Regions from separate parts of the Pseudactinotalea sp. Z1732 genome, predicted to be linked through region 1. Evidence: predicted binding sites of a transcription regulator. Region 1 holds the regulator's gene; the other holds the start of a gene.
What was found. Region 1 encodes LexA, which represses DNA repair genes until DNA is damaged. Its sites were predicted from a motif close to TCGAACANNTGTTCGA; they were not measured.
Positions count from the first base shown of each region.

Region 1 (15,525 bases):
TCGGGTGTGAAAGTCTCCACGTTGCCCAGCCCGAGCGTCCTGGCGTTCGCGGCCGTCAGCTCCAACGCACGCTCGTTGACGTCCACGGCCAGCACCCGTGCCTGGGGCGCGGCGCGCGCCATCGAGAGCGCGATCGGCCCCCACCCGCACCCCAGGTCCACCAGGACCCCGGACGCCGGCGGCTCGGTGACCGTGCGCAGCAGCACAGCGGTACCAGGATCGAGCCGGTCCCCGGAGAACACCCCCCGGTCGGTGTGCACCTCAACCTGCTCACCGCGAAGATTCACCGAGATCGTGCGCCGGCGCGCGGGGCCGGCCGTCGGGGACTCGAAGTAGTGCGCCACCCCGCGAGGATAGCCGCGCGGGGGTGACCGCCCATACTGACATGCGCGGTCGTGGCCCCGAGCGTGCCTCATCCCATGCGGCTTCGTGGATCGGGCCGGGGCATGCGAGATCACAAAGGCCCCCCGGATTCCATAGCATTTCCGCTATTCACCTCTATTCCATGTCGGTGATCAGGGCGCAGGTGTCCGGGCCGAGGCGTCGTGGCTCAACGCGGACCACCACTCCGGACCACACGCGCTCAGCGAAATCGGTTGGAACCCCAGCATGAGCGTGGGAAAGTGGAAACGACAGATTCCCCGGCCCTGGCGCGACCCGATCTCCCCAGCCAACCGGGACCGCGACGACAGGACACGATGACCAACACCCCCTCGCAGGACCGCCCAGTGGCAGAAGGACGTACCCACGCCACGAACGGCTCGCCCACCGATGACGTCGAGGATCGCGCCCAAGCCGTGGTGAACCGCATCCTGGCCCGCCACGGCACCGCCATCCAGGCCGACGACGCCGCGCCCAGCGAATACGACGGCGACCAGTTCGACGCGGAGGAACGCGCCGCGCTGAACCGCGTAGCCGGGCTGTCCACCGAACTCGACGACGTCACCGAGGTGGAGTACCGCTCGCTGCGCCTGGAGCGGGTGATCCTGGTTGGCCTGTGGTCCGAGGGCACCGTGGAGCAGGCCGAGGTCTCGCTGCGGGAGTTGGCCGCCCTGGCAGAGACGGCCGGATCGCAGGTGCTCGATGGAGTGCTGCAGCGTCGTCGTCATCCTGAACCGGGCACCTACCTCGGCTCGGGCAAGGCGGCCGAACTCGCTGAACTGGTGCACGCCACCGGCGCCGACACCGTGATCGTGGACTCCGAACTGGGCCCGTCCCAGCGCCGTGGCCTGGAGGACGTGGTCAAGGTCAAGGTGATCGACCGCACGGCGCTGATCCTGGACATCTTCGCCCAGCACGCCAAGTCCCGGGAGGGCAAGGCGCAGGTGGAACTGGCCCAACTGGAGTACCTGCTGCCGCGCCTGCGCGGGTGGGGTGAGTCGATGTCCCGGCAGGCCGGTGGGCAGACGGCCGGGGGCGCCGGTATCGGCTCGCGCGGACCCGGGGAGACCCAGATCGAGTTGGACCGTCGGCGGATCCGCACCCGGATGGCCCGGCTTCGACGGCAGATCGCCCAGATGGCCCCGGCCCGGGCCGGGCGGCGCCGCTCCCGCCGTGCCGGTGCGGTGCCCTCGGTGGCGATCGTGGGGTACACCAACGCCGGCAAGTCCTCGTTGCTGAACCGGCTCACGGACGCGGGTGTGCTGGTGCAGAACCAGTTGTTCGCCACCCTGGACCCCACCGTGCGGCGCACCGAGACCCCGGACGGGCGCACCTACACCCTGGCCGACACCGTCGGGTTCGTGCGGAGCCTGCCCACCCAGCTCGTCGAGGCTTTCCGCTCCACGCTGGAGGAGGTTGCCGAGGCCGACGTGATCGTGCACGTCGTGGACGCTTCCCACCCCGATCCCGCTGGTCAGATCGCCGCGGTGCGCGATGTGCTGCGAGAGATCGAGGGCAGTTCGGAGATCCCCGAACTCGTGGTGCTGAACAAGGCCGACCTCGCCGATGCCGAGACCATCGCCGCGCTACGCACCCGCGAGCCCAGCGCCGTCGCCGTCTCCGCGCGCACCGGCGCGGGCATCGGGGAACTGCGCGAACACATCGCCTCCGAACTTCCCCGCCCGGCGGTGGAGGTGGATGTGCTGGTTCCCTATGAGCGCGGCGATCTGGTGCACCGGGCCCACGTGGCCGGAGAGGTGATCAGTACCGAACACACCGAGGACGGGACCCGGCTGCACGCACGGGTCGACGGGGCGCTGGCGGCAGACCTGGATGCTGCCGTCGGCGGATGAGCCCCGACGACGCCGGCAGCGACGCGGGCGGTACCGTTCCAACCGACGACGACGTGAGTCGCCCCGATCCGCCATCGCACCTGGATACCGTGCTCGATGAGGTCATCGCGGCGATGGGCGGCGCCCGCCGGGAGGGCCAGCACCAGATGGCCACCGAGGTGGCCGCCGCGCTGGCCGGCGCCGAGCACCTCCTCGTCCAGGCCGGCACCGGCACCGGTAAGTCGTTGGCGTACCTGATCCCGGCGCTGCTGCACGCGGTCGGCAACGAGGAACGGACCATCGTCTCCACCGCCACCCTGGCCCTGCAGCGCCAGGTGCTCGGACACGACCTGCCGCTTGCCGCGGAGTCCCTACGGCGGCACCTGCCCCGGGAGCCCCAGGTGGCGCTGCTGAAGGGATGGCACAACTACCTGTGCCTGCACAAGGTGGCCGGTGGCTACCCGGCCGACGACGAGGGCACCCTCTTCGATGCCGCAGCCGCGGCCCCCTCGGCCGCCGAGGAGCACCCCGAGGGCCAGGACGACTCCCTGGGCGGACAGGTGCTGCGGTTGCGCAGGTGGGCCGAGGAGACCAGCACCGGGGACCGCGACGATCTGGTGCCCGGGGTCAGCGACCGGGCCTGGCGGCAGGTTTCCCTCACCTCCCTGGAGTGCCTGGGGCAACGCTGCCCGCTGCTGAACGACTGCTTCCCCGAACACGCCCGCCGCGCCGCCCGTGAGGCGGACCTGGTGGTGACCAACCACGCGATGCTGGGGATCGCCGCCTCGGGTTCCCCGAAGGTGCTGCCCGAACACCAGGTGCTCATCGTGGACGAGGCGCATGAACTCGCCGACCGGGTCACCGCCCAGGCCACGGTGGAGTTGTCCGCCGCGTCCGTGGAACGCACCGCCCGGCTCGCCCGCCGTCACGCCGGGATCGCGCTCTCCGCCCTGGAGGATGCCGCCACCCATCTGCGCACCAACCTTGGTCTGGTGCCCGAGGGCCGCCTGCCCCAGGGCCTGCCGGCCGAACTGGTGCCCACGGTGCGCTCCATCGCCGAGGCGTGCCGTGAGGCGATGACGGCGGTGCGCACCGAGCAGACCCAGGGCCAGGGCAAGGCCGAGGAAGCCGGTGGCCGAGCCATGGCGACGTCGGCGCTGCTGGTGCTGTTCGAGATCGCCGAACGCCTGCTTTCCGACAGTGTGGCGGAGCGGATCGACGTGCTCTGGTGCGAGCGCGGGCGCGCACCGGGGGAGGGTTCGCGGCTGAAGATCGCACCGCTGGACGTGGCCGGCCCGATCGCCTCCGAGCTCTTCGCCGAGCGGGCCGCGGTGCTCACCTCGGCCACCCTCGCCCTCGGTGGTACCTTCGACCACGCCGTGCGCAGCGTCGGGATGGGCTTCGGGCCCCACCGGGCCGTGCAGGTGTCCTCCCCGTTCGACTACGGCAAGCAGGGCATCCTCTACGTGGCCTCGCACCTGCCGCCGCCGGGCCGCGACGGCACGGCCCAGGAGGCCCTGGACGAACTCGCCGGACTGATCGAGGCCGCCGGCGGGCGCACCCTCGGGCTGTTCTCCTCCCGACGCGGTGCGCAGGCTGCGGCCGAGGCGCTGCGGGAGCGGCTGGACACCGAGATCCTGTTACAGGGCGAGGACTCGATCCCGGCCCTGGTGCGCCGGTTCTCCGCCGAACCCGCCACCTCCCTGTTCGGCACATTGTCGCTGTGGCAGGGCGTGGACGTGCCGGGGGAGGCATGCCAGTTGGTGGTCATCGACCGGATCCCGTTCCCGCGCCCCGATGACCCGATCCGCCAGGCGCGCCAGGAGGTGGTGGCTGCCGGAGGTGGCAACGGCTTCATGGCGGTGGCTGCCAGCCACGCGGCTCTGCTACTGGCTCAGGGCGCGGGCCGGCTGGTGCGTGGGGTGGCCGATCGTGGCGTGGTGGCCGTGCTCGACCCCCGGCTGCGAACGGCGCGCTACGGCAGTTTCCTGGCCAAGTCGCTCCCGCCGCTGTGGCCCACCACCGACGGTGACCTGGTCCGGGCCGCGCTGCGCAGGCTGTCCGGTGGCGGGGACGCACCGGCATGACGTCCGGTTTCCGCGTCCGGCCCTACCTGCACGCACCGAGCAGCACCGGCATGACGATCATCTGGTTCTCCCACACCGATGAACCCGGAGAAGTCGTTGTGACCGGCCCGGGCGCGCCCGGGCCGGTCACGTCCCGACCCGAGGCCCTCGACGTGCTGAGCCCTACCGAGGCCGAGCGCACCGAGCACATCGAGGGTCTGGCGCCCGGCTCCTGGCTGTACCCGGACGGGAACGTCCGCCACGTCGTCGTCCTGACCGGCTTGCGGCCACACACGCGGTACACCTACGCGGTCGCCCAGGATGGCGAGCAGTACCGTGCCGCCTTCCGCACCGCTCCCACCGACGGGTCCTGGCAGCAGATCCACCTGGTGGCGCTGTCGGACTCCGAGACCGCTCCGGCCGGGCGGGTGACGCATCGCTCCTGGCCGGCCGGCCCCGGCGGGGAGTCCCGTCCCGACCCGCACGGCTTGTGGCGGGAGGCCTTCGGCGTGGCGGAGCACACCGCCGGCCGGCCCGTGCTGCGCTACCCGCTCACCAAGGCGGAGGGCTACCGGGCGGTGGTGAGCATGATCGCCCAGGAGGAGGCGGACCTCATCCTGCATCCCGGTGACCTGGTCGGCGGCGGGGGATACCAGCCCGCCTGGGATGAGTTCTTCACGATCAACGCCCCCTCGGGCCTGCTCTCGCGGGCACCGCTCCTGCCTGCGCTGGGAAACTGGGAGAACTTCGGCGCCCGCAACGGCCGGTACGGCACGCCGTCGGACCGTTCCCCGGTGGTGCGGGCCCGGGCCAAGTACCACGCCCACTTCCCGGGCCCGGACGGGTCGCGGGGCCGGGGCTACTACCGCCTCGACCACGGACCACTCACGATCCTGACGCTGGACTCCTCGAACGGGGAGCCCGACGACCATCGGTCCCGTTACGTCCGGCCCCTCACCGGGCGGGCCTACCGGGGCCCGGGCACCGATACCCAGGACCACTTCACCGCAACGGAGTACACCGCCGCCGGTGGCACGGACCTGAACGACATCGCCCCCGGCAGGCCGCAGTGGCGCTGGGCCGAAGAGAATCTGGCCGACGCCCGGGCGCAGGGCCGGATCATCCTGGTCCAGTTCCACCACGTGCCCTACTCCAGCGGTGCGCACGGCCTACCGATGGATCACGAGTTCTCTACCGGTCAGGGCGGAACCCCGATGCGCAGGTTCCATCGGATGTTCAGTGAATTCGGCGTGGCCGCGGTGCTCTGCGGGCACAGTGAACTGTTCGAGCGCTCGGTGGTGCCCGACGGCGACGAAGGCTCACCCGGGGTGCTCTACTACGACGTCGGTGTGGCCGGGGACAGCCTGGGTGGCGAACTGCGAGGGGGTGATGGGGAGCTCCTGCGGTACAACCCGCACCGGGCCTGGACGGCCGACCAGGACGCTCCGGAGCGCTGGGAGGTGGCCGGCGACGGCAACCCGGTGCTGCGTGAGGGTGGCAAGCACTACGGCTACCTGGACATCAACCTCGAGCGCACCGGGACCGGAGCGCGGTTGACGCTGCAACCGATCCACGCCTTCCCGGTCCTGGACTCGCAGTACCGGGTGCTCCGGATCGAGCGACGCACCTACGACGACGAGGTGTGCCTGCGGATCGGACCGGACGGGCGGGTCACACCGAGCGCAGGACGCTGACCACCCGGCCCAGGATCTGGGCGTCGGATCCCTCGATCGGGGAGTAGGCGGAGTTGGCCGGCATCAGCCAGACCTCGCCCTCGGTGCGCTTGAGCGTCTTGACCGTGGCCTCACCGTCGATCATCGCCGCGACGATCTCACCGTTCTCGGCCACCGGCTGCTGACGCACCACGACGAAGTCGCCGTCGCAGATCGCGGCGTCGATCATCGAGTCGCCGGTGACCTTGAGCAGGAACAGGTCGCCGTCGCCGACCAATTGGCGCGGCAGCGGGAAGACGTCCTCCACCGACTGCTCGGCCAGCACCGGGCCGCCCGCCGCGATCCGCCCGACCACCGGGACGTAACTGGGCGAGGCGTCCACCTGCTCATCGGAGTCGGTGCTGAAGAACTGTTTCGGGCCGCGGGCCGAAGCCGGTGCCGGGCTCTCTTGCGCCGGCGCCGTGCCGTGGGGATCCAGGATCTCGATCGCGCGGGTGGAGATCGGGTCCCGGCGCAGGTACCCCTTTTCCTCCAGGACCTGGAGCTGGTACTTCACCGATGACGGGCTGGCCAGGCCCACGGCGGTGCCGATCTCGCGCATCGTCGGCGGGTACCCCTTGGTCTCGATGTTGGTGCGGATCGAGTCCATGATCCGCTGTTGCCGGGCGGTCAGACCGGGGGAGTGGCCGGTCTGGTCCGGGTGCTGCCGGCTGGTGTCCTTGGGTCCCTCGGCCATCGTGTCCTCCTGCGGTTCGGTGCGGTTGCGAGCGGCTCTGCCATGGTCCCGTCACCGCGATGTCAGGGGTCGGTGGTGGGGTGTTCCCCATGACGTTCCTAAGCCTAGGCGTTACGGCGCCGAACAGGAAACATCTGTTCGACTGGCGTGTCGACGCTATCGAACGGCTGTGTTACTGTCCATACATGTGTTCGCAGAACATCAGTTCGAGGGTCGGTCGGTTGCCGGTCCCGGACGTGGCCCGAGGAGTAATCCGATGAGTGCACTGGCGATCCACCCCAGCCCCTCGACCCGGCGGGCCGCCCTGCGGCGGTCGCGGACGCGCCCCTGCTGGCACGCCGGCCCTGCACGTAACTCGACCTGTCACCTCCCGGTTCCCGCAGTCTTCTCGGCGCCCGGAGCGGCTCCGGCCCCGGAGGCCCCGAAGGCTACGCCGCAGAGCGACGTGCCGCGGGCCCTCGTACCCCAGCAGACCGAGGGCTCGGGCGGCCGGACCCGTCCCGTGACGCCCCTGGTGACGGCACCGGTTCGCCCGACGGCTCCGGTTCGCCCGGCGGTACCGGTTCGTCCGGCGGCGCCGGTGCGCCCGGCCAGGGCGCGCGAACACGCCCCCCTGCGGCTGACCACCCGCGGACGGCGGGTGCTGGTCGCGCTTGGCTTCGCGCTGGCGATCGCCGTGGGCGGCGGGCTCGGCACCCTGCTGGCGCCAGAGGCGCAGACGCCGGCAGAGGTCTCCACCGTGGTGGTCCAGCCGGGCGAGAGCCTGTGGGTGATCGCGAGTGAGATCGCCGATCCGGGGCAGGACGTGCGCCAGGTGGTGGAGACCATCCGCGGCATGAACGGGCTGGAGCGCTCCACCGTGCACGCCGGCCAGGAGTTGAGCGTCCCGCAGGGCTGAGGAACCCGCTGGAGGGCGACGTCCCACACCGGTAGCCAGATGTGGCATTGTGTGTGCACCGAGCACGCCGTCACCAAGCCGGGAAGGGACGCGCCGATGCATTGTCCGTACTGCCGTAACCCCGACTCGCGGGTGGTGGACTCCCGCACCGCCGACGACGGCGGCAGTATCCGCCGCCGCCGGCACTGTCCCGAGTGTTCGCGCCGCTTCACCACGGTGGAGAGCACCAGCCTCACGGTGATCAAGCGATCGGGGGCGATGGAGCCGTTCAGCCGGGAGAAGGTCGTGGCCGGTGTGAGCAAGGCGTGTCAGGGTCGCCCGGTCTCCGCCGATGACCTGGCGCTGCTGGCCCAGCAGGTGGAGGAGTCCATCCGCGCCACCGGCGTGGCCGAGATCGACTCCCACGAGGTCGGATTGGCGACCTTGGGGCCGCTGCGGGCGCTGGACGAGGTGGCGTACCTGCGCTTTGCCAGCGTCTACCAGAACTTCACCTCCCTCGAGGACTTCGAGGCCGCGATCACCGCGCTGAAGTTGGACCGCAATCCTGCCTCGGAGCAGTACGCCTGAGGGTGCATGGCCGGGGTTTATCCGCTGGCGTGTTCGCGCCGGACCCGGCAAGGTTGCGGATGAGCCACCCCGGTCCCGGTCCGTGGTGAGTTCAGGGAGGACTGTTGATGTCATCGAAGAAGAACGGATCCGAAGGCCCCGATCGGCTGATGGCCGATGCCAAGGCGAAGATGCGCGAGGCGCTCGATCGCAAGAACGCGGGTGACCACCCCACCGCAGATGGAGTCCGGAACACCGGTTCGGTGAACGGGCCGGAGGTGGTCGGCGAGCCCAAGCGGACATTCCGGCCGCGTAAGACCGGCTGAGTTCCTCGCTCGGCGCCCGGTCCGAAGCGTGCCTAGACCGACCCGTTGAGCTCGCGGACACTGATGGTGCCCTCGATCTCACGAAGGTGGTCCCTTGCCTGCCGCGGCAGGGTGCCGCTGATGTCGGTCACCGAGTAACCCACGTCACCGGTGGTGGCGAGCATCTGGGAATCGATGTTCGCACCACCGGAGGACAACGCCTGGTTCACCGCGGCCAGCACGCCGGGCACGTTCCGGTGCAAGTGGGCGATGCGCTGGCGACCCGGCCCGGGCGTGTCCAACGTGAGCCTGGGCAGGTTCACGCTCAGGGCCGTGGAGCCCGAGCGCATGTAGTCGCGGAGTTTTCCGGCCACGAACACCCCGATGTCCTGCTGCGCCTCCTCGGTGGATCCGCCCACGTGCGGGGTCAGGATCACGTTGGGCAGCCCACGCAGTTCGGATTCGAACGGGTCGCCGTTGCGCTTGGGCTCGTCGGGGAAGACATCCACCGCGGCGCCGGCCAGATCCCCGGCCCTGATCGCATCGCGCAGGTGGGCGTAGTCCACCAGGAACCCGCGGGAGAGGTTGAGGAAGATGGCACCGTGCTTCATCCTGGCGAACTGCGCCGGCCCGAACATCCCGGCGTTCCCGGCCCGGCCGTCGACATGCAGGGTGACCACATCGGAGACCTCCAGCAGGGAGTCCAGATCCGGCATGCGGCGGGCGTTGCCGAGGGCGAGTTTCTCGGCGTTGTCGTAGAAGACCACCCGCATCCCCAGGGCCTCGGCGACGACGGAGAGTTGGGTGCCGATGTTGCCGTACCCCACGATGCCCAGCGTGCGCCCACGCACCTCGTGCGCACCGTTGGCGGACTTGTCCCACAGGCCCGCGTGCAGTGACTTGTCCTTCTCGGTCAACCGCCTGGTGAGCGCGATGATCTCGGCCAGGGCCAGTTCCACGACCGAGCGGGTGTTGGAGAACGGGGCGTTGAAGGCGGCCACCCCGTGGTGGACGGCGGCATCCAGATCGATCTGGTTGGTGCCGATGCAGAAGGCGCCGATCGCCTGTAGGTCCGGACTCCGCGACAGGACGCGTTCGGTGACGTTGGTCTTGGACCGGATGCCCAGGACGGACACACCTGCCAGGGCCTCGATCAGTTCGTCCTCGTCCAGGGAACCGGGCACGGTGGAGACGTCCGCGCCGGATCCCTCGAGTAGATCGAGTGCCAGGGGATGGATGTTCTCCAGGAGCAGTGCCTTGACCACGGTGCTCATCGTCCTTCTTCTTCCTCGCCGGTAGCCAGGCGTCTCACCTGTCGGACATCGGCTGGTCCAGTGCGGCTGCGAAACCGGCCGGCAGTTCCTCGGCGTGCACCACGTGCAGACGCTGGGTGGGCCGCGTCATCGCCACGTAGAGATCCGCGGGCTCGCCCTCGGCCAGGATCGCCGCGGGCTCGGCCACGATCACTCGATCGAACTCCAGTCCCTTGGCCCCGGCCGGATCCAGCAGCACCACTTGGGCGGCCAGGTCCACCGGTCCGGCCGGGATGTCCAGCATCCTGCTCAGTTCATCCTGGCGGGCTGTCGCGGTGATGACGGCCACGGTGCCGTCGCCCACGGCGGCCACTTCGTCCTCCAGCACCGCCGCCACGGTCTCACCGAGGCTGTCCGCTGCGGTCAGGACCAGTGCGTCGGGGACCTCGCGGGCCGATTGCAGGGGTGCCGGCGGGTGCTTCGGATCGGCGGCGGTCACAGCAGCCCGGGCCGCCCGCATCACCGAGGCCGGCGTGCGGTAGTTCACAGTCAGTTCGGCGACCCGCCAGTCCCGGCGGAGCATCGTGTCCAGGCGCTGGGACCACTCGCGGGTACCGGCGGGGGAGGAGGTCTGTGCGACGTCGCCGACCACCGTCATTGACCGGCTGGGGCAGCGCCGCAGCAGCGCCCGCCAGGCCATCTCCGAGAGCTCCTGTGCCTCATCGATCACGATGTGCCCGTAGGTCCAGGACCGGTCCCGGTAGGCGCGCTCGGCGGTGGTCAACTGTGGCCCCGACTCAGCGAACCGTCCCGCGAAGGTCTCCGCCGACACCAGATCGCGGGCAGTGACGGGATCGTCACTGCTACCGACCGAGGCGAGAACCTCCCGGGCGTAGGCGACCTCCTGCTCCCGGCGCGCGGCCTCCATGCGCGCCTGGGCGCGCTCGGTCTCGTCATCGGAACCGATGAGCTCGGCGGCCTCGTCGATCAGGGGGATGTCCGCCGTCGTCCACTCCGACCCGACCGGCCGCACCAGGGCCTCGCGGTCGGCCGCCGGCATCCGTCCGGCCACGGCTTCGAGTTTGTGGGGTTTGGCGAACAACTCGGCCACCAGGCCGGTAGCCGTCAGTGGCAGCCAGCACAGGTTCAACGCCACCCGCACGTCCCGGGCACTGCGGATCTCCTCGACCACCTCGGCCGGATCCTCCCCGGCGCCGCCGATCTGCTCCAGGTACTGGGTAGCCAGTGCGGTCAGCATCGCGCGGACGAACGTGACCCGGGCCCGGTTGTGCGGGTGCCCGGACCGTCGGGCGCGGGCCTGAGCCTCCCGCACCTCATCCGGCCGCAACTGCAGCACCACCGATCCCACCTTGAGTTCCTGGGGCCCCAGCACCCGCTGCTTGGCCCTGACCGCCCGGGAGATGATCCCGGCCCATGCGCGGCGCCCCTTGATCCTGGCCACCCGCGGTTCCTCGGTGGCGGTGGCGCTGATCCCAGGAATCAGATCACCCAGCGTCGAGGAGACCACCCCGGTCTCGCCCAGGGCTGGCAGCACCTGTTCGATATAGCGCAGGAACACCCGGCTCGGGCCGATGAGCAGCACGCCGGAGCGTTCCAGGCGTTCCCGGTGGGAGTACAGCAGATAGGCCGCCCGGTGCAGGGCCACAGCGGTCTTGCCGGTGCCCGGGCCGCCCTGGACCACCAATACCCCGCCCAGGTCGGAGCGGATGATCGCATCCTGCTCGGCCTGGATCGTGGCGACGATGTCACCCATCCGTCCGGTGCGGGAGGCCTTCAGCGCGGCCATCAGCGCACCCTCGCCGGCCAGTTCCACCTGGGTGTCCGGGTCAAGTGCATCGAGGTCGAGAACGTCGTCCTCGATCGCCACCACCTGGCGATGCCTGGTTTGCAGGTGCCGGCGCAGCGTCACGTCCCCGGGAGCGTGCGCGGTGGCCTGGTAGAAGGCACGTGCCGCCGGTGCCCGCCAGTCGGTGAGCACGGGGGAGTGCTCGGCGTCGGAGATGCCGATCCGGCCCACGTAGCGCCGATCGCCGTCGCGCAGGTCCAGCCGTCCGAACACCAGGCGGTCCTCGACCGCGTCCAGCGCGGCCACCCGGTCCTCGTACATGGTCGCGAAGGCATCCCTTTCGGACCGGTTCTGCGGTGATCCGCTGGGTCCCTCACGGCGTATCTTGGCCAACCGCTTCCGGGCGCCCGCGCGTAGTTCGTCCAGGCGGGCGTAAACGAGGTCGACGTAGGACTGCTCGACCTCCAGGGCGTTGCGTGGGCCGACTTCAGGGCTGGTCACAATAGGTTGGTACTCCGCTGCGGTGATCGTGGCCGGTACGCCGGGGCTCCAGCGGCTCGGAAGGCTTGGGGAACCGGGCGACCGTTCATTATGCCTCTACCCTGGGGTGTGGTGCACCCCTGCTGCCGGTGCGGAGCCGGCTGGAATGTGACCACCGCAGGAAGCGTTGAGTATGGGGTGAACGAGGAAAGGACGTCCATGGCTGCTGATCCGCGCGATTTGTACACCCGCGAGACCGAGGTAACCGACCTGCCCGAGGGCGAGGTCGCGGTGCTGGTGCACGCCTTGCAGGGCTCGATCGACGCCGGACACGCCGGAGCGCTGCTCGCCGAGCACCTCACCGCCAAACTCAGCACCCGCCGGGTGGCGACCTTCGATGTCGATGCGCTGCTGGACTACCGCTCCCGCCGGCCGGTGATGACGTACGAGGACGGGGCCTGGACCACCTATGACGAGCCGGTCCTGACGCTGGACCTGCTGCGGGACGACGAGGGTCAGGCGATGCTGCTGCTGCACGGGCTGGAGCCGGACCTGAAGTGGGAACTGTTCATCGACGCGATCACCGGCCTGATCGAGGAGTTCGGTGTGCGCACCACCGTCGGAGTGCACGGGATCCCGATGGGGGTACCCCACACCCGCCCGATCACCGTGACCGCCCACGGGACGCGGCCCGAGTTGGTGGCCGATTACCCCAACTACATCAGTTCGGTGCGAGTACCGGGTTCGGCGTCGGCACTACTGGAGTTCCGCCTGGGTGGGCGCGGCCACGACGCCCTCGGGTTCGCCGCGCACGTCCCGCACTACCTCGCTCAGTCCGACTATCCGCAGGCCGCCGCCGAACTGGTGCGCCAGATCACCCGGGTGACCGGTCTCGGGCTCCCGATCGGTGACCTGGAAGCCGACGGCGTGCGGATCCAGACCGAAATCGACCGGCAGGTCGGTGCCTCCGAGGAGGTTGGCGCGGTGGTCCGGGCGCTGGAAGAACAGTTCGACTCCTTCGCCGAGGCCACCGGGGACGAGGCGTTGGGCACACCGGTGGTGGAGGCGGAGGAGGTCCCCAGCGCCGATGAGATCGCCGCCCGCTTCTCCCAGTACCTGGCCGGCCAGGACAACGACAAGGGCTGAGCGGGTCCGTCCAGCAACCCTGGATAGTCCACTAGCCGGACTCGGCGGGTGTTGCGGTAGCGCTTCTGCGGCAGAGCATGACATGCTGGCCTTGTTACAGTTTCACTTACGTTCGACCCGGGTGGGCACTCCTGTGCGCAATCCCAACATTCCGGGCCAGGTACCACTTGGTCGGGGATGAGATAGGCGTGGGGCGAAGCATGTGGCAAGACGGGGCCGGCACACGGCTTGCCCCACCAACGTCCCCGGAAGGACAAGCACAACATGGCACAGGGAACCGTCAAGTGGTTCAACGCTGAGAAGGGCTATGGATTCATTGCCCAGGACGGTGGCGGAGACGACGTCTTCGTTCACTACTCGGCCATCGAGTCGGACGGCTACCGCTCCCTCGAAGAGGCGCAGCGGGTTGAGTTCGAGATCACCCAGGGCCCCAAGGGTCCGCAGGCGGAGAGCGTCCGCATGGTCTGATTCCAGACCTCCCACGAGCCCGGTCGGCGCAGTTGCGCCGGCCGGGCTCGTGGCTTTTCCGGCACCTCGCTAGGGCAGGCTGATCAGCCCGTCCGGATCCTCGCGGGTGTCGGGCAGCATGCTCAGCATCCGCTGCTCGGCGGACTCGGAGGCTTGGGTCGGCTCCTCCCCGGCGCGCCACTGATCGGACTCGACAGGATCGCGGAACACCTGGGCGGTGCCGATGAAGTCCCGCAGGTCGCGGCCGTGCAGTACTCGCGCGGTGGGGGCGAGGGTGCGCAACGACCGGTTCAACTCAGCGGTGGGCCAGGGGCGGTTGGCGCCGAGGATGACGACGTTGCCGTAGCGACGCCCGCGCAGTACGCCGGGCTCGGCGATCACGGCGGTGTGGGCGAACACCTCGGCGAGGGTGGCCGCTTCGCGCCGAGCCACCGGCAGCGGGGGGTTGTCTGCCAGGTTCAGCAGGTAGCACCCGGCCTGGTTGAGCCGATCGGCCACCAGTTCGGTGAACTCCACGGTACGCAGGTGTGGTGGGACGGCGCCGGCGGCGAACGTGTCCCGGATCACGGCGTCGCCGCCGCCGCTGCGCAACGAGGCGATGGTCGCGCGAGCATCGGCCACGCGGATCCGCAGTCGCGGGGCGCGCGGCAGGTCGAACCACGTGCGCACGTACTCAGCGAGTTTGGCGTCGATCTCCGCGACCAGGTGACGCGAGTCGGGCCAGAGTGCGGCCATCGCCCGCGGGAGCGCACATCCGGCACCGCCCAGGTGCACCACGTTCAGCGGTTCCTCCGGGCCGAATCGATGGGTCAGCACCACCTGCATCTGCTGCATGTACTCGAACATCAGCCGGGTGGGGTCGTCCAGGTACAGGTGGGAACTCTGCACCCCGTCCAACAGCAGCAGCACACCGTTCGGATCCTCGGTGTCAGGGGTCAGTTCTACGGTGGCATACGTGGTGGGGATCGGACCCTGTGGAAGCGCCGCGACCGACGGCGCCACCGAGCGTGTCTTGCGCCGAGCCATGCAGGGAACGGTACCCCGCGACCCGGGTGGGACCGAACGCGGTAGGCCCTTGACAACTTCGAACGAGCGTTCGATAATGGTAGTGCGGGAAGGGAGTCGATGATGGGCGGTGCGGTACCTGAGCGGTTGCTTCGGCGAGCCCATGCCGAACTCGATCAACTCTCGGGGCGGGCCGAGGGGCAGGAGAATTTCCTGCACGCCCATATGGCGGCGCTGCGCGCCGGGGCGGCGTTGCTCGCCCTGCACCCGGCCTCGGCCGGCAGGCGGCGCGCGGTGCGCAGCGTCTGGGAACAGATCGCCGAGTTGGACGAGGTCTGGGTACCGTGGGCGGCGCTGTTCGCCTCCGGCGCGCCGATCCGGGCGGCGATCGAGACGGGGCGTGCGCCGGCCCTCGAGGCCGCGCAGGTGGCGCGCACCGAGCAGGCCGCAGTGGAGTTCGTCGCGATCGTGAGCGAGGCGGTGCGGACGGCGCGCGAGCCCACGCACCTTCCGGCGATGGCCTCGTGAGTCGTTCGGCGCGGTCGGCGGCGGCGGCCGGGAGGGACTGGGGCGACGACGACTCCGGAGCGCCCATCCTGCACGTGGACATGGATGCCTTCTTCGCCGCGGTGGAGTTGATCGAGCGGCCCGACCTGCGTGGCAAGGCGGTCATCGTCGGTGGCCGCCATCGTGGCGTGGTGGTGTCGGCGACCTACGAAGCGCGGGAATTCGGGGTGCACTCGGCGATGCCGATGGCGCGGGCGCGGGCAATCTGCCCGCACGCGGTGGTGCTGGAGCCCCGGCACGAGCGCTACCGGGAGGTCTCCCTCGCGGTCCTTCAGGTCCTGGGCGAGATCACCCCGGTGCTGGAACAGGTCAGCATCGATGAGGCGTTCCTGGACGTCTCCGGAGCGCGCCGGCGACTGGGC
Region 1 is NZ_JBMPQC010000006.1:67,557-83,081, reverse strand. It holds gene ACPL7H_RS12390 (class I SAM-dependent methyltransferase) at 1-344, opposite strand, end outside; gene hflX (GTPase HflX) at 699-2,234, shown strand; gene ACPL7H_RS12380 (ATP-dependent DNA helicase) at 2,231-4,300, shown strand; gene ACPL7H_RS12375 (metallophosphoesterase family protein) at 4,297-5,973, shown strand; gene lexA (transcriptional repressor LexA) at 5,951-6,688, opposite strand; gene ACPL7H_RS12365 (LysM peptidoglycan-binding domain-containing protein) at 7,191-7,586, shown strand; gene nrdR (transcriptional regulator NrdR) at 7,683-8,153, shown strand; gene ACPL7H_RS12355 (DUF5302 domain-containing protein) at 8,261-8,458, shown strand; gene serA (phosphoglycerate dehydrogenase) at 8,491-9,702, opposite strand; gene ACPL7H_RS12345 (HelD family protein) at 9,746-11,998, opposite strand; gene ACPL7H_RS12340 (proteasome assembly chaperone family protein) at 12,197-13,123, shown strand; gene ACPL7H_RS12335 (cold-shock protein) at 13,388-13,591, shown strand; gene ACPL7H_RS12330 (spermidine synthase) at 13,661-14,617, opposite strand; gene ACPL7H_RS12325 (SAV_6107 family HEPN domain-containing protein) at 14,720-15,124, shown strand; gene dinB (DNA polymerase IV) at 15,121-15,525, shown strand, end outside.

Region 2 (15,525 bases), on a different contig from region 1:
CAACGCCCACCCGTCGAACCCTGCCTGCTCGGCGATCAGGCGAAGGCCGACGGGCTGGCGAGCCGTCACCGGGACCACCTCGATCCCGGCGGCCCGGGCAGCGTCCAGGGCGCTGCGGGTGCGGGCAGTGACCTGCTGCTGGGGATCGAGCAGGGTGCCGTCCAGATCGGTGGCGATCAGGCGGATGGTCACCCGGACACCTTATCCGGGCGCCCGGGCTGCAGAGCGAGAGTGGTGGCCCGGGATGGGCACGGTCGATCCGGATGGTCCGGACCGCTGCGTACTCCACGTGGGGGCTCCGTCGGGGCGGGACTTGGCGTGGATGATCACGACCATCGACGTCGACTTCGAGCTTCTCGAGGCCCCCGCCGAACTGGTCACCGCGCTCGCAGGGTTGGCGCAGCGATGTGCCCGGGCGCTGGCGCGGTGAGGGCCGACCCGGTCACGCAACGGGTGCCGCAACGGGCTGAGGGCCCGGTGGGTCAGAACGAGGCGGACCAGGCGACCTCGGGCTCGATCAGGAACACGATCCTGTTACTGCGCTCCGGATAATCCTCCCCGGTGTACTTGCGGGCGATCCGGTCGATGATCGGCCACGCCCGCTCGTCGTCGATCCGCTCCACCACCCGGCCCCGGATGCTGGCCATCTGAAACGGGTTCTCCTGCGGGGTCAGCGACAACGCCACGCGGGGATCGCGCCGGATGTTGCGATCCTTGATCGAGTCGGGGATGGTCAGGACCGCGAGCCGCTCGTCCTCCAGGCCCACCCACAGCGGGACGCTGGTGGGCCGGCCATCGGGCATCACCGTGGCGAAATGAGCGAGGTTCGGCGCCTCCAGGAGTGTGCGAACCTGCTGCGGCAGGGTGTGCTTCACGAACCGGCTCCCGGGGCCAGTTCGGCGAGGACCTCGAGACGACCGCCGTAGCGGAGTTCGGGCCAGTCCCGGAGCAGATCGGCGGCGGCGTCGAGGGAGTCCACCTGCAGCACCGAGATCCCGAACAGATCGCCGTCGTACTCGGCGCCGCCGTGCTCGGGGCCGCCTTCATGGTCGGGGGTGCCTTCGCGGTGAGGGCCGCCTTCATGGACGGGGGTGCCTTCGTGGTCGGGGGTGTCGTCGTCCCCGCCGAAGGTGCGCCCACCGCCGAGCGCGATCGTCTGCTCGTGTTCGGGGCGGGCCCGGAGACGGCCCACCCACACCCACAGCGCGTGCTCGTTGGCCTCGGCCTCCTGCTCGGGGACCTGTCCTGCTCGGTACTGGACGACGACTCGCATGGCACCTCCGATTCGTGGGCTGCATTACTTGTGCATTGCAAGTGGAACTGAAAGTAGTAGCATCACTTGCATTACGCAAGTGAGGCGCCGGCGAGGTGTGACGCGGGTGCTGTGGAGGTGTCGCAATGGCTGAGAAACGATCCGGTTGCCCGATCAATATGACCGTGGAACTGCTCGGGGATCGGTGGAGCCTGTTGGTGATCCGCGACGTGATGTTCGCCGACCGGCACACATTCGCCGAGTTGCACGCCGGGTCCCAGGAGGGCATCGCCACCAACATCCTCAGCGACCGGCTCAAGCGCCTCGTGGCCGCGGGTGTGTTGCGGCGGACGTCGGTGCCCGGCAGCCGGAACAGGGTGCGGTACGACCTGACCGAGCGCGGCGTCGATCTGGTCCCGGTCCTCACCGCGATTGGGGGGTGGGGGGCGCGGCACCTGGACGTCGACGACGCCCTGTGCCAGGTGGTGCAGGACCTGCAAGCCGGCGGACCCGATGCCCAGGAGCGCACGCAGCAGCACCTGCGTGAACGCGACCTGACACCCGCCTGACGCGCGCACACCTGCGCCAAGGAACAACTGCGAGGAGATCGACCATGCCCAACTACGGCCATGCGGTGCAGTTCGGCGTACTTATCGACGCCGAGTCCACCGCGCAGGAAGCGGCTGACCTGGCCGTGCGCGCAGAACAGGCCGGACTAGACCTGGCGGCCTTCGCCGCACGCGAGATGAGTGGCGGCGCGGCGGGCGCGGGTAGCGATGACGTGGCCGCTGCGAGTTGGATGGACGACGACGACGCGTCAGCAGTGGCAGCACCCGGCGAGGGAACCGCGGCGAGAATGATGATAGACGACGACGGAGCCTCGGCAGCAGCAGGCCCGGACCCATGGACGCTGGCCACGTGGGCAGCCGCGCGTACCGAGCGCATCGCCTTGGCCGTCACCGGCTTATCGCCCGGGTACCGGCCGCCGTCAGTGCTGGCCCGCGCGGCAGGCAGCCTGAGCCTGCTCTCCGGCGACCGCGCCGCCATGGCGCTCGCAGGTGCTGTGGCGTCTGCCGGAACTTCCGCCGATGCGGCGCGGGTCCAGGTCGTGCCCACCGACGCAGAACCCGCAGGTGTCACGCCCACCGAGGCTGCGACCACGGAGGCGGGCGACACCCCGCTGACCGAGGCGATGGGGGTGCTGCGCGCCATGGCCGACACTAGCACCGATGCCGCCACTTACCCCGGCCGTCACCACAGCGTCACCGGCGCCCAGCCCGGCCCCTCCCTGGACCGGGAGGTCCCGGTGTGGTTGACCGGCTCGGATGAGCGCGCGGCAAGACTGGCCGGTGCACTCGCCGATGGCTTGGTGCTGGACCTGGAGGCAGCCGGCGGACCAGCCGCTCTGGCGCGACTGAACGCCATCATCGACGAGGCCGCCGCCAGCCATGACCGGGATCCTCGCGAGATCCGGCGGCTGGTGGTACTGCCCGCCGTGACTGACCAGCCCGCGTTCGTCGACCAGTCCGCGTTCGTCGACCAGTCCGCGTTCGTCGACCAGGCCGCGTTCGTCGACCAGGCCGCGTTCGTCGACCAGGCCGCGTTCGTCGACCAGCCCGCGTTCGTCGACCAGTCCGCGTCCCTCGGCCAGTCCGCGTCTGTCGACCGGTCCGCGCTCGGCGATGAGTCCGTTCCTGCGGACCGCAGTGACCAGGCCGAACCAGTGGTTCCGGTTCGCCGGACCGTCCACCGCACCAGGATGAGCACCGAGGACCTCGTGCGCCTCGTCGTCGACGAAGGCGTGAGCGGGCTGCTGGCTCGGGCGGGCGGTGCGTCGTCCTCCGCTGATCTCGAGCACTTCTCCACCCACACCGCACCGGCGGTTCGCGCAACCGTCGCCGAGGCCCTGCCGGGCCTGGGCTCCCAGCGGATCCGGCGCGCAGGCGTGCGCGCCAAGCGACACCCGGGCATCGACTACGAGGGCGTGCCAGAGTCACTGGTGCACACCGCCGTCGAACCGGGGGACGCCGCCTACGGCCGGCTGAAGTCGAACTACCTGCGCGGCGGCAGTCCGGGCCTGATCCTGCGCCCGGAGACCATCGAGCAGGTGAGCGACGCCGTGGCCTACGCCCGGCGCAACCCGCACCTGGAACTGGGTATCCGCAGCGGCGGGCACGGCATCTCGGGGCGGTCGACGAACATCGGCGGCCTGGTGCTCGACGTGGGACTGATGAACGCGGTCGAGGTGGTCGATGAGGCCAGCAGGCTGGTGCGCCTGGGACCTGGCGCCCGGTGGCGGGATGTGGCCAGCGCGCTGCAACCCTATGGCTGGTCGATCGGTTCGGGTGACTACGGCGGCGTGGGCGTGGGCGGGCTGGTCACCGCCGGCGGCCTGGGTTTCCTCTCCCGCCACCACGGCCTGACGATCGACAACCTACGCGCGGCGGATCTGATCGTGGCCGACGGCACCCGGCTCCGGGCGAGCGAGGAGGAGAACCCCGAGGTGTTCTGGGCCGTGCGCGGCGCCGGGGCCAACCTCGGCATCGTCACCTCGGTGGAGATCACCGCCTCGCCGGTCGATCAGGTCGGCTGGGCCCAGCTGGGCTTTGCCGCGGGTGACGTGGCGCAGTTCCTGCAGGCTTTCGCCGACGCGGCCACCAGCGCCCCACGGCAGACCACCGCGTTCCTCCTCATGGGCCCGCCCCGGGGCGGCAGCGCCACCGCGCAGGTGATGGCGATGGTCGACTCCGACGATCCCGATGTGGTGATCGAACACCTGCAACCCTTCGCCCAGATTCCCACCATGATCCAGCAGCAGGTCGTCATCGCCCCCTATGCCGCGGTGATGAACATGTTCCCCGAGGCGCCCCACCAGGGCCGCGGCGACCCAGTGTCCAGGTCCGGGCTGCTGAACCAGGTCACTCCTGAGTTCACCAAGGCTGCCGCGCGGTTGCTGGACTCCGGCACGATCGGCTGGTTCCAGTTGCGCACCATGGGTGGTGCGATCGGGGACATGCCCGCCGAGGCCACGGCGTTCGTACACCGGGACGCCGTGATGCATCTGACCGTGATGGGTAGCAACGCCCAACGGGTGGATAGGCACTGGGAGGACCTGCGCGAGCACCTGTCGGGGGTGTACCTCAGTTTCGAAACCGACCGGAGTTCGCAGCGACTGGTGGACGCGTTCGGGGAGCAGGGGCTGGCCAGGCTGCGTAGGTTGAAGGCGGAACTGGATCCCCACCAAGTGTTCCGCGACAACTTCGCGATCCCACCCGCTGACGGGACCCCACCTGCTGAGGCGGTCCCACCTGCTGAGGCGGTCCCATCTGCTGATACGACCCCATCCGCTCACGCGATCCCAACCAATCACGCCGACCGACCAGGAGGCACTCATGACTGACTACGGCCACGACCTACTCTTCGGCACCTTCGTGACTCCCACGAACTCACCGCCCCAGCATCCGGTGGAGCAGGCGATCGTGGCCGACCGCGCGGGATTGGACCTGGTGAGTTTCCAGGACCACCCCTACCAGGGCCGATTCCACGACACCTCCACCCTGCTCGCCTACGCGGCGGCCAAGACCGAACGGGTGCACCTGACGGCGAACGTGACGAACCTGCCGCTGCGTCCGCCGGCGGTCCTGGCCCGGGCGATCGCGACCCTGGACCAACTCTCCGGTGGCCGGATCGAACTGGGTCTGGGTGCGGGCGGGTTCTGGGACGCGATCGAGGCCATGGGCGGCCCGCGACGAAGCCCGGGGGAGTCGATCGAGGCCCTGGAGGAGGCCATCGAGATCATCCGTGGCATCTGGAACGCCTCCGAACGCGGGCGTTTCGTGGTCGAGGGCAAGCACTACCAGGTCGATGGCGCCAAGCGTGGCCCGGCCCCCGCCCATGACGTGGGTATTTGGATCGGGGCGTACGGCCCACGAATCCTGCGGATGACCGGCCGGGTGGCCGACGGGTGGATCCCCTCGTGGCAGTACCTGAAGAACGGCGCCGAGGACCTGGTCCGGATGAACATGAACATCGACGACGGCGCTGCGGCAGCCGGGCGCGAACCGGCAGCGGTCCGGAGGTTCTTGAACATCGGGGGCAGGTTCGCCGCCCAGTCGGGAGGTTTCCTGCAGGGTCCGCCGGATCAGTGGGCCAAGGAACTGACCGAGATGACCCTGAGGCACGGCATCACCGGGTACTTCCTGGCTTCCGATGATTCGGCCACCACCGAGGCGTTCGCTCACGAGGTGGCCCCGGCGGTGCGGGAATTGGTGGCTGCCGAGCGCTGAGCCGCCCGCCTCCGCCGGGTCCCACCCGGCCCGCACGCGACCTCGTCTGCGCCGGTTCACGACGCACGTGCTATAGCCCCGGCAACAGGGGCGTCGGAGCGGCCCCGCGGGGCGACCAGATCGGTGACCTCGGCCGCGAATCTTTGCCGGACTGTCGATTTCTGCTGTCCTCGCGCGACATGATGGTGACGGCACCATCGCCGTCACCATCGAAAGGACGATGATGAAGTACCTAGTGATGCTGATCGGCGACGGTGACGTGCCCGCGTGGGACACCTTGAGCCCGGAGGAGCAGGGCGCGTTGATGGGCAGGTTCGGCGAGTTCGACGAGGCGTGCGGCGCTCGCGTGGGCGTGGAAATCCTCGCCGGGGAGGCTCTCTCGGACGGCCAAGCCGACGCCACCGTGATGCGCACCCGAGCCGGCGCCGTCACGCTCACCGAGGGCCCCTATGCCGAGGCCCTGGAGGGCTTGGGCGGGTTCTTCCTGATCGAGGCACCGGACCTGGACGTCCTGGTGGAACTGCTCGGCCACCTCCCGCCGTATGACATCCAGATCTCACCGGTCGTGGACCCGTACTGACCCGTGCCGCAGCGCGTCCTCGACGACCTCTGGCACAGCCATTGGGGCCTGCTGCTGGGCCACCTGATGGCGCGATTCAATCGCGCCGACCTCGTCGAGGACGCGCTCGCAGAGGCCTTCGCGCAGGCCGCTTCCCAGTGGCCCGCAGCCGGCGTGCCGCACAACCCGCCCGGGTGGCTGCGTACCACCGCCCATCGCCGGGTGCTCGATGCGCTGCGGCATGAGCGCACCATCCGGAGCAAAGCCCACCTGATAGCCGACGACGACGTGCAGCCCGGCCCGGAGGATGCGGCCGCTCCGGGAGGGGTAACGTCGTCTGCCACGGTCGCTTCGGCCGTCGATGAGCGCCTGCCGCTGCTGTTCATGGCTACCCACCCGGCCCTGGCCGAGGAGGTCCGCCCGGCGCTCGCGCTTCGGTTCGTGCTCGGTGTGCCCACTGCCGAGATCGCACGGTTGTTCCTGGTGCCGTCAGCCACGATGGCGGCACGGCTGACCCGCGCGAAGAAGCGTCTGGCCGGCAGCGGGATCGCGTTCGCGATCCCCGACCGAAACGTCTGGCCGGATCGGCTCGATGACGTGGCCCGGGCGATCTACCTGGCATTCACCGCCGGATATGCGCCCGGAGGCGGCCACGACGTTGTCCGTGCGCAGCAGGCAGGGGAGGTGGTACGGCTCGCCGATCTGGCTACTGACCTGCTGCCCGGCCGTCCGGTGCTGGAGGCCCTGGTCGCGCTGGTGCGGTTGCAGCACGCCCGCCGCGATGCGCGGGTCAGTCCGGAGGGTGCCCTAGTGCGCCTGGCTGATCAGGACCGGTCCCGGTGGCACGGCGCCGAGATCGCGGCGGGCTTGGACCGGCTCACCGCCCTGTCCCCGACCGATGGCCTGGCGGAGGAGTTGCGCCTGCAGGCCCTGATCGCGGCCTTCCACGCGACGGCCACCCGCGCTGCTGACACCGACTGGGCGGGAATCGTGCGCGCCTACACCCGACTGGAGGCACTCACCGGATCACCGATCGTGCGGCTCAACCGTGCTGTCGCGGTGGGCGAGGCATCGGGGGCGATGGCCGGCCTGGCGATTCTGCGTGCCGCCGCCGACGAACTGCCCGGCCATCATCGTGTGGCGCTCGTGCGCGCCGAGTTGCTGCACCGCGGTGGACAGGCCGAGGCCGCTCGTCAGGCATACCTCGAGGCGATCGAGGCCTGTCCCGACGGCGCCGAGCGAGACCACATCCGGGCCCGGCTAGTCCTGGTGAGCAGAGCATGACGTGCCACTACGCATGGTGCGCCTAGTGGCGCATGGTGAATGCGTACTCGCCGGCGGGAGTTCGGGTGTGGTGGTAGTCGTCGTCGTGTGCCATTCGGTGGTGGCGGTGGCACAGGGGGACGGCATTGTCGAGGTTGGTGGGTCCGTGCTCGGACCAGGGGATGGCGTGGTGGAGTTCGCACCAGGCGTAGGGCCGTTGGCATCCGTGCGCGGCACACGCGGTGTGCTGGGTGGCTAGGGCGGTGCGTTGGCTTTCGGTGAAGAGTCGGTTGCCGCGCCCGAGGTCCAGTGGCTGGGATTGACCGCCCAGCACGAGGGGCACCAGGCCGGAGTTGCAGGCCAGTTGCCGCGCTCGGGCGGCGGAGATCTTCTCTCCGGTGTCCAGTCCGGCCGCAGCGATGCGTCCGCGGAGCACCTGCTCGTCGAGGGTGACGACGATCGTGGCGGCGGTCTTCGGGCTGAGGTGGTCGGTGGGTAGGTGTTCGATCAGTTCTGCCAGGGCCAGGCCGTGGGCGTTGGCCCAGTCGGTGCGCCGGCCCTGGGCCACCCGGCCCGGATCGGGAAGCCCGGACAGATCCTCCACGACGCTGCCGGCCCCGCCGCTGCCCTGGGAACCACTCGCGTCTGCGCCGTTTCTCCCCCCAAAGTGTCCTCCAGCACCGCCAGCACCGCCAGCGCCAGCAGCGCCAGCGCCAGCAGCGCCACCTGCGCCGTTGCTGTCGCTGCGGCTCGTGCGGCGTGGTGCGGTCATCGTGTGGATGATCTTGCGCAGCAGGTGGCCGTGGAAGACAGGCAGGGTGAAGTGGCCGGTGACGGTGCCGTCGTGGTTGTCCCGGATGGTCAACCGGGTGTGAGCGCGGGCCTGTTGCTCTTCATCGGCGATCTGGCCATCTTCGTGGGCGTCGATGCTCTCCCGGTCCTTCTTCAGCGCTTCCAACTGTCGCCGTGCTCGCTGGCGCAACACCGAAGGCGGCATGTGCTTGGCTTTGTCGACCAGGTCTTCTTCGACCCGGGCCCGCTCGGTGGTGGTCAGCCCGTCGGGGAGTTTTTCGCCTGCTCCCACGATGATCTCGGCGTGGTCGGGGGAGATGTCCCCGTCGTCGAGTGCGCGTTGGGTGGGGCCGCGGTCGCTGAGGCGGGTGGCGAGTTTGGTCTGGCGGCTGGTGTCCCGACCGTCGTCGTTGGTGTGCTTGGCCGCCCAGGAGGCGGTATCGGCATGACCGGACTTGCGCGCGGTGTTGGCCTTCTCCGCCGCGTTGAGCACCTTGAGCTTGTAGGCCCGAACCCGCGACTCGATCCGCCTCAGGTCTACCAGCAACTGGCTCTGCCCGGCAGCGCTGAGCCCGCCCGGATCCAGCCGCGACAACCCATCCAGCGCGGCGTGCACCTCCTGGGTCGGGGAGATGCTCGGGAGCGGGTGTACGGCCATGAACCTACACTACCTAGAACGCCCGTTCGAGTCAACGGTTTACTCCGATTCGTGTCACATGGCACTGGTGCCTGATGGTAGGTAACGGTTGGTGCCTGCGGGTCATGGCGGCGGTGGCCGGGGGGGCGGGCGCCTACAGGGCGTGGCAGTGGGGTCTTCTGGGTGAGTGCGTGGGTGAGTACAGGTCCGACGGCCGGGCGTCTGCGGCCCGCGACATGAGCGACTGCAGGGCGTGGCAGTGAGCGCCCGCTACCCGGCGCGCCCGTGGGAGACTCGAACCATGGCCAATTCGACGAATCCCCCGCCCTTCGGCGCCGAGATCGACCAGCGCGCACCGGCGCGCCCGCAGGGGGGTGTGCGATGACTCGGGTCGGCGCGATATTCAACCCGCACCACAATCCACCCGAGGCGCTGCGAGGGGCGGTCGAGGCCGCCGAAGCCGCCGGCGTTCCCGAGCTCTGGCTCTGGGAGGACTGCTTCCGTGAGTCGGCCTACGCCTCGGTCGCCGCCGCCCTGGCGTGGACCGAGCGCCTGCGGATCGGCCTGGGGATCGCACCGATCCCGCTGCGCAACGTGGCGGTGACCGCGATGGAGATCGCGACGATCGAGCGGACCTTTCCCGGCCGGTTCTACCCCGGCCTGGGCCACGGCGTGCTCCCGTGGATGAAACAGGCCGGCGCGCACGCTGCCTCCCCGCTGACGCTCATGCGCGAGTACATCACGGTGCTGCGGTCGTTGCTGGCCGGGGAGGAGGTGACCGTGGCCGGCCGCTACGTCACCCTCGGCAAGGTGCGGCTCGAGTGGCCGTTGGAGGCCGCACCACCCGTCTACGCCGCAGGCGTGGGACCCAAGACGTTGGCACTGACCGGGGAGGTCGCCGACGGTGCGGTCCTCGTCTCCGGACTCTCCGTCGCCGAGGTGGGTGAGCGGGCCCGCCTGATTGCCGACGGGCGCACCGCCGCCGGACGTGACGGCGATGCGGTGGTGGTGGCCTACGTCGACACCGCCTTCGGCGACGGCGCCCGGGAGCGGGTTGCCGCCGCGCTGGGCGAGGCCGGCACCGACGACAACCGGGGCGTGTGGGGCGAGCCCGACGACGTGGCGGCCGCGGTGCGACGCTTCGCCGAAGCCGGTGCCGACGCGGTCATCCTCTCGCCCGTGGACGGTGAGCCCGACCTGCACGCGTTCCTCCGTGCCACCGGGGAGGTCGCCCGCCTCATCGACTGAGCGGGGCCAGTCAACTGAGCGGCGCCAGTCGACTCACCGAGGCCACAGCCGGAGAACCGGCGGTGCGCTCGTGCCTGCTGAGCGGCTCTAGTCCGGGCGCAACTCCATCAGCTCGCCACCGTCGGTGGCGAGCCAGATCGCGCCATCGGGAGCCTCGGCCAGGGCGCGGATCCGATCACCCATCTCCCACTCATCCACCTGCTCGGCGTTCTCGCCGTCCAACTCCACACGCACCAGGTTCTCCCCCGAGAGGCCGCCCAGCAGCGCGCTGTCGGCCCATCCGGTGAACAGGTCGCCGGCATAGATCATCAGGTTCCCGGGCGAGATCGCCGGCACCCAGTAGGCCTTCGGTGCCTCGAAGCCATCGCCCTCGGCGTGATCGGGGATCGCGGTGCCGTCGTAGTGCTCACCCATCGACACCTCCGGCCAGCCATAGTTGGCGCCCTTGACGATCAGGTTCAGTTCATCGCCGCCGGCCGGCCCCATCTCCGAGGACCAGAGGTTGCCCTGAGAGTCCAGGTCGATGCCCAGCGGGTTGCGGTGCCCGGTGGTCCAGAACTGCGCCGCGACGCCGCCGTCATCGGCGAAGGGGTTGCCGGGGGCAGGATCACCCTCCAGCGTCAGGCGCACGATGGTGCCGAGGTTGGTGCCCATGTCCTGAGCGGGTTGCAGCTCCTGCCGGTCCCCGGAGGTGATGTACAGGGAGTCGTCGAGGACCACCATCCGGAGCGCGAAGTGGCCGTTGCCGGACGCCGGGTCCTGTTCCCAGATCACCTCGAGATCCTCCAGGGCGGCGCGGTCAGCGTCGAGGTGTGCCCGTCCGACCACCCCCTGGCTACCGCCGTCGGCGACGCGCACCCAGCTGAGGTAGATGATCTGGTCCCGCTCGAAGTCCGGGCCGACGATGACGTCGTGCATACCGCCTTGCCCCGCGGGGACGACCTCGGGCACGCCGCTGACCGGCCTGACCTCACCGGACTCCTGATCTCGTATCTGCACGGCGCCGGTGCGCTCGGTCACGAGCAGCAGGTCGGTGCCCGGCAGGAACTCCAGCGCCCACGGGTTCTCGAACTGATCGTGCTCCACGGCCTCGAACTCCGCCACCGCTGCGTCGTCGTCGTCGCGGGTATCCTCCGCCCCCGGTGACTCCTCGCCGTCGGCCGACTCCTCGCCGTCGGCCGGCTCCTCGACGTGGGCCGTGTCCTCTTGCTCCTCAGTGGTCTGCGGCTCCGCAGTGGTGGCCGGATCCTCAGGCGTGTCCGGATCGTCCGCAGCGCACCCGGCGAGCAGCAGTGCAACTCCCGTGACCATGAGTGCGCAGCGCATACTTCTCGACGCTAACAGTGCCTGTTCGCACCGCAACAGAAGCCACGAGGCTCGGGCGAGCGCAGTCGTGCGGGTCGCCACCGTTGCTCAGCCCGGGTGTGGGTGGTCGGCGCTACCGTACCCGTATGGACCACGCGCGCCCGGACAAGCACCTGACCGCCCGGGCGCTGAACCGGGCGACCCTGGCCCGCCAGTTGCTGCTGCGCCGGGCACCCCTGGACGTGGCCGAGGGAGTCCGCGCCATCACCGCGGTCCAGTCCCAATCGGCCCCCTCGCCCTACCTCGCCCTGTGGAACCGGTTGGCTGACTTCGACCCCGCGGATCTCGACACCGCCTTCACCTCGCACCGCATCGTCAAGGCCACGCTGATGCGCATCACGCTGCACGCGGTGCACGCCGAGGACTACCCGTTGCTGCACCGCGCGATGCAACCGACCTTGCGCGGGGCGCGGCTGGGCGATGCGCGGTTCACCGGCGAGGGGCTCACCCCGCAGATGGCCGACGACGTCGCCGGTCACCTGGGCGAGTTGCTCGCCGAGCCGCGCACCGGGGAGCAGGTGGCCGCCGACCTCGCCCACCCGCAACTGTGGTGGGCGCTACGCCATTACGCCCCGATCGTGCACACCCCTACCGGAGGGCCGTGGTCGTTCGGCGCCAGGCCGGCCTACGTGGCCAGCCCGCATCCGTCGTCGTCGGCCGATCCGGATGAGGCCGCCCAGCATCTGGTGCGCCGCTACCTGCAGTCCTTCGGTCCGGCGCGGGTGCATGACGTAGCGCAGTACGCGCTGATCCAGGTGACACGGGCGCGGCGGGTGGTCGAGACGATGACGGATGAACTCATCGGGCGCCAGGGCCCGGACGGGGTGGAGTTGCTGGACGTGGAGGGCGCGCCACTGCCCGAGGAGGACACGCCCGCCCCGCCACGACTGCTGCCGATGTGGGACTCGGTGCTACTGGCCTACTCCGACCGCTCACGCATCATCCCGCCCGAGTACCGCGGGCATGTGATCCGCCGCAACGGCGACACGCTGCCGGCTGTGCTGGTGGACGGACAGGTGGCGGGGGTCTGGCGCGCGGTGGACGGCGCCGTGGAGGTCACGACGTTCCACCCCCTGTCCGAGGCCGACTGGGCCGGCATCGAACAGGAGGCGGTTGCGCTCGCGGACTTCGTCGCCGACCGCGATCCGGTGGTCTACGGCCGCTACCGGAACTGGTGGGCGAAACTGCCCGCGGAGCAGGTGCGGGTCTTCGGCGAGTGAATCCCCGGGCGGGGTGCTCGCTCGCCGCGCCCGGTCAGTCCACGTCGCCGCGCCAGCTACCGGTGGCGGTGCCGCGCTTCTCGATGAACTCCTTGAACCGCTTCGCGTCGGCCTTGACCTGACGGTCGTCGGCCCCGACAGCAGCGCCAGCCTTCTCCTTGGCGTCCTGCGGCTTCCACTCGAGCTGGATCATCACCCGGGTGGTGGTCTCGCTCAACTTGTGGAACGTGACGACACCGGCGTGGTAGGGCTCGCTGTCCACCGTGCGCCAGGCGATCCGCTCGTCCGGGTGCTGCTCGGTGATCTCGGTGTCGAACTCCCGCGTGGTCCCACCAACGGTGACGACCCAGTGGTTCTTGGTGTCGGTGACCTGGGTGATCGAGTCGACCCCATCCATGAAGTGGGGGAAGTCCTCGAACTGGGTCCACTGGTTGTACGCGACAGAAACCGGTACGTCGACCTCGATGGACTCTTCGATCTCGTCCTCCTAGTTGTGTGCGGTGCTTCCTTTCATAACAACGCGGGAGAGGCCCCGCCACTTGGCGGACCGCTGGTGGTCACCAGATCCGCACCCGCTCCTCGGGTGGCAGGTAGAGCGCGTCCCCGGGTTGGACGTCGAAGGCCCGGGCGAAGGTGTCCAGGTTGCGTACCACGCCGTTGCAGCGGAACTCGTTGGGGGAGTGCGGGTCGATCGACAGCAGCCGGATGACCTCGGCATCGCGGGCCTTCTGCTGCCAGATCCGGCCCCAGGAGTAGAACACGCGCTGCAGACCGGTCAGCCCGTCGATCACCGGTGCATCGTCGAGACCGGAGCGGCCCGCCTTGCGCAGCGCGATCTCGTAGGCCTTGATCGCGATCGACAATCCGCCCAGGTCACCGATGTTCTCCCCGACCGTCAGAGCCCCGTTCACGTGGTGGGTGCCGTCCAGCTGCGCCGGGGAGAACTCGTCGTACTGGGAGATGAGTGCCCGGGTGCGCTTGTCGAACTCGGTGCGGTCCTGCTCCGTCCACCAGTTCCGCAGCCGGCCGGTGCCGTCGTACTTGCTGCCCTGGTCGTCGAAACCGTGCCCGATCTCATGGCCGATCACCGCGCCGATGCCGCCGTAGTTCCAGGCGATATCGGCCTCGGGATCGAAGAACGGTGGCTGCAGGATCGCGGCCGGGAAGACGATCTCGTTCCTGGTCGGGTGGTAGTAGGCGTTGACCATCTGCGGCGGCATGAACCACTCGTCGCGGTCGACCGGCTTGCCGAGCTTCGCCGTGTTGCGATCGGTTTCGAAGCGCTGCGCGCGCCGCACGTTGCCGAGCAGGTCGGTCGGGTCGATCTCCAGCCGGGCGTAGTCGCGCCAGGAGTCCGGGTAGCCGATCTTCGGGGTGAAGCCGTCCAACTTCTCCAGGGCCCGCGCCTTGGTCTCCTCGCTCATCCAGTCCAACTCGGCGATGGACTGTCGGTAGGCCTCGATCAGGTTCGCCACGAGCTCCTGCATCGCAGCCTTGTGCGCGGGCGGGAAGTGACGCTCGACGTACACCTTGCCCACGGCCTCACCCATCGCGCCCTCGACCAGCGCCACGCCCCGCTTCCAGCGTTCGCGGAGCTCCTCGGCGCCGGTGAGGGTACGACCGTAGAAGTCGAAGTTCTCCTCCACGAAGGCGGCAGGCAGGTAGGGAGCCCGGCTGGAGACGACGTGCCACAGCAGCCACAGCCGCAGGGAACTGACGTCGGTCTCCTCCCACACCGTGCCCAGGTGGGTGAGGTAGGACGGCATCCCGACGATGGTCTCGGCAAGGGCATCCTCGGGAAAGCCCAGGGCGGTTCGCCACGTCTCCCACGGGAAGCCGGGGGCGGACTCGACGATCTGGTTCCAGGTGCGCGGGTTGTTCAGCAGGTGAGCCTCCCGCGTCTTGACCCGGTCCCAGTGCCCGGCGGCCAGCCGGGTCTCCACGTCCATCACGCGCTGCGCGGCACCGGCGGCCTCCTCGGCGGTGACCAGCCCGGACAACTCCAGCATGGTGGCCACGTGGGCCACGTAGGCGCTGCGCACCGGTGCGTGGGTCTCCTCGCGGTAGTAGGACTCATCGGGCAGTCCCAGGCCGGCCTGCGACAGCATGACGATGTAGCGGTCGGGGTTGTTGAGGTCGGTGTCGATGCCCAGCCGGATCGCCCCGGTGATGCCGGTGGCCTTGAGTGCACCCATCGCTCGCGCCAGTGCCTCGGAATCGGTGGCGGCGGTGAACAGTTCCAGGTCTGCCCGCAGCGGGGCGGTTCCGAGCGCCTCGATCCGTTCGGTGCTCATGAACGAGGAGTACAGCCCGCCGAACTGGGCGGCCTCACCGGAGGCGGTGTCCTCGTCGGTGTCCTCGCCGGCCTGCGTGTCGGCCGCCGCGGTGATGATCTCCCGCACGCGCGCCTCGGACAGGTCGCGCAGCACCATGAAGGCGCCGTCGCGGGCGCGGTCGGCGGGGATCTCGTGCTCGCGGACATAGGTGCCGTTGATGAAGCCGTACAGGTCGTCCTGCGGTCGCACCGAGGTATCCATCGCGCGCTCGAACGGCGTGGTGGTGGCGGTGGTGTCGAACTGGTTTGTCGTCATGCCTGGACGATACGTGGATTTGAGGGTTCGGTGACGCCGGATCAGACCCGGTCACGCTGCTCGGGCAGGGGCAGATCGGTCAGCATCTTCATCAGCAGTTCACGCAGTTGCGCGATCTCGGCCGGGTCCAGGCTCTTCCCGATCAGGCTCTCCACCGCCTGAGTGTCCTGCAGTGCTTCCAGCGCCTCCCGGCCCTTCTGGGTCAAGGTCGCCAAGCGCCGGCGCCGATCCATCCGGTGTGGTTCCCGGGTGAGATAGCCGTGGCGCTCCAACCCCGGCAGCACGCGGCCCAGCGTTTGTTCGGTGACGTGC
Region 2 is NZ_JBMPQC010000001.1:273,908-289,432, reverse strand. It holds gene ACPL7H_RS01405 (HAD family hydrolase) at 1-192, opposite strand, end outside; gene ACPL7H_RS01400 (WYL domain-containing protein) at 185-430, shown strand; gene ACPL7H_RS01395 (PPOX class F420-dependent oxidoreductase) at 483-875, opposite strand; gene ACPL7H_RS01390 (hypothetical protein) at 872-1,273, opposite strand; gene ACPL7H_RS01385 (winged helix-turn-helix transcriptional regulator) at 1,399-1,821, shown strand; gene ACPL7H_RS01380 (LLM class flavin-dependent oxidoreductase) at 1,866-4,652, shown strand; gene ACPL7H_RS01375 (LLM class flavin-dependent oxidoreductase) at 4,645-5,538, shown strand; gene ACPL7H_RS01370 (YciI family protein) at 5,762-6,118, shown strand; gene ACPL7H_RS01365 (RNA polymerase sigma factor) at 6,122-7,381, shown strand; gene ACPL7H_RS01360 (DUF222 domain-containing protein) at 7,404-8,810, opposite strand; gene ACPL7H_RS01355 (LLM class flavin-dependent oxidoreductase) at 9,171-10,037, shown strand; gene ACPL7H_RS01350 (PQQ-dependent sugar dehydrogenase) at 10,125-11,348, opposite strand; gene ACPL7H_RS01345 (winged helix DNA-binding domain-containing protein) at 11,489-12,622, shown strand; gene ACPL7H_RS01340 (SRPBCC family protein) at 12,657-13,100, opposite strand; gene ACPL7H_RS01335 (M13 family metallopeptidase) at 13,180-15,213, opposite strand; gene ACPL7H_RS01330 (MarR family winged helix-turn-helix transcriptional regulator) at 15,255-15,525, opposite strand, start outside.
Region 2: ACPL7H_RS01360 (DUF222 domain-containing protein) is a predicted target of LexA. The motif match lies at 8,825-8,840, and genes of this name have one in related genera.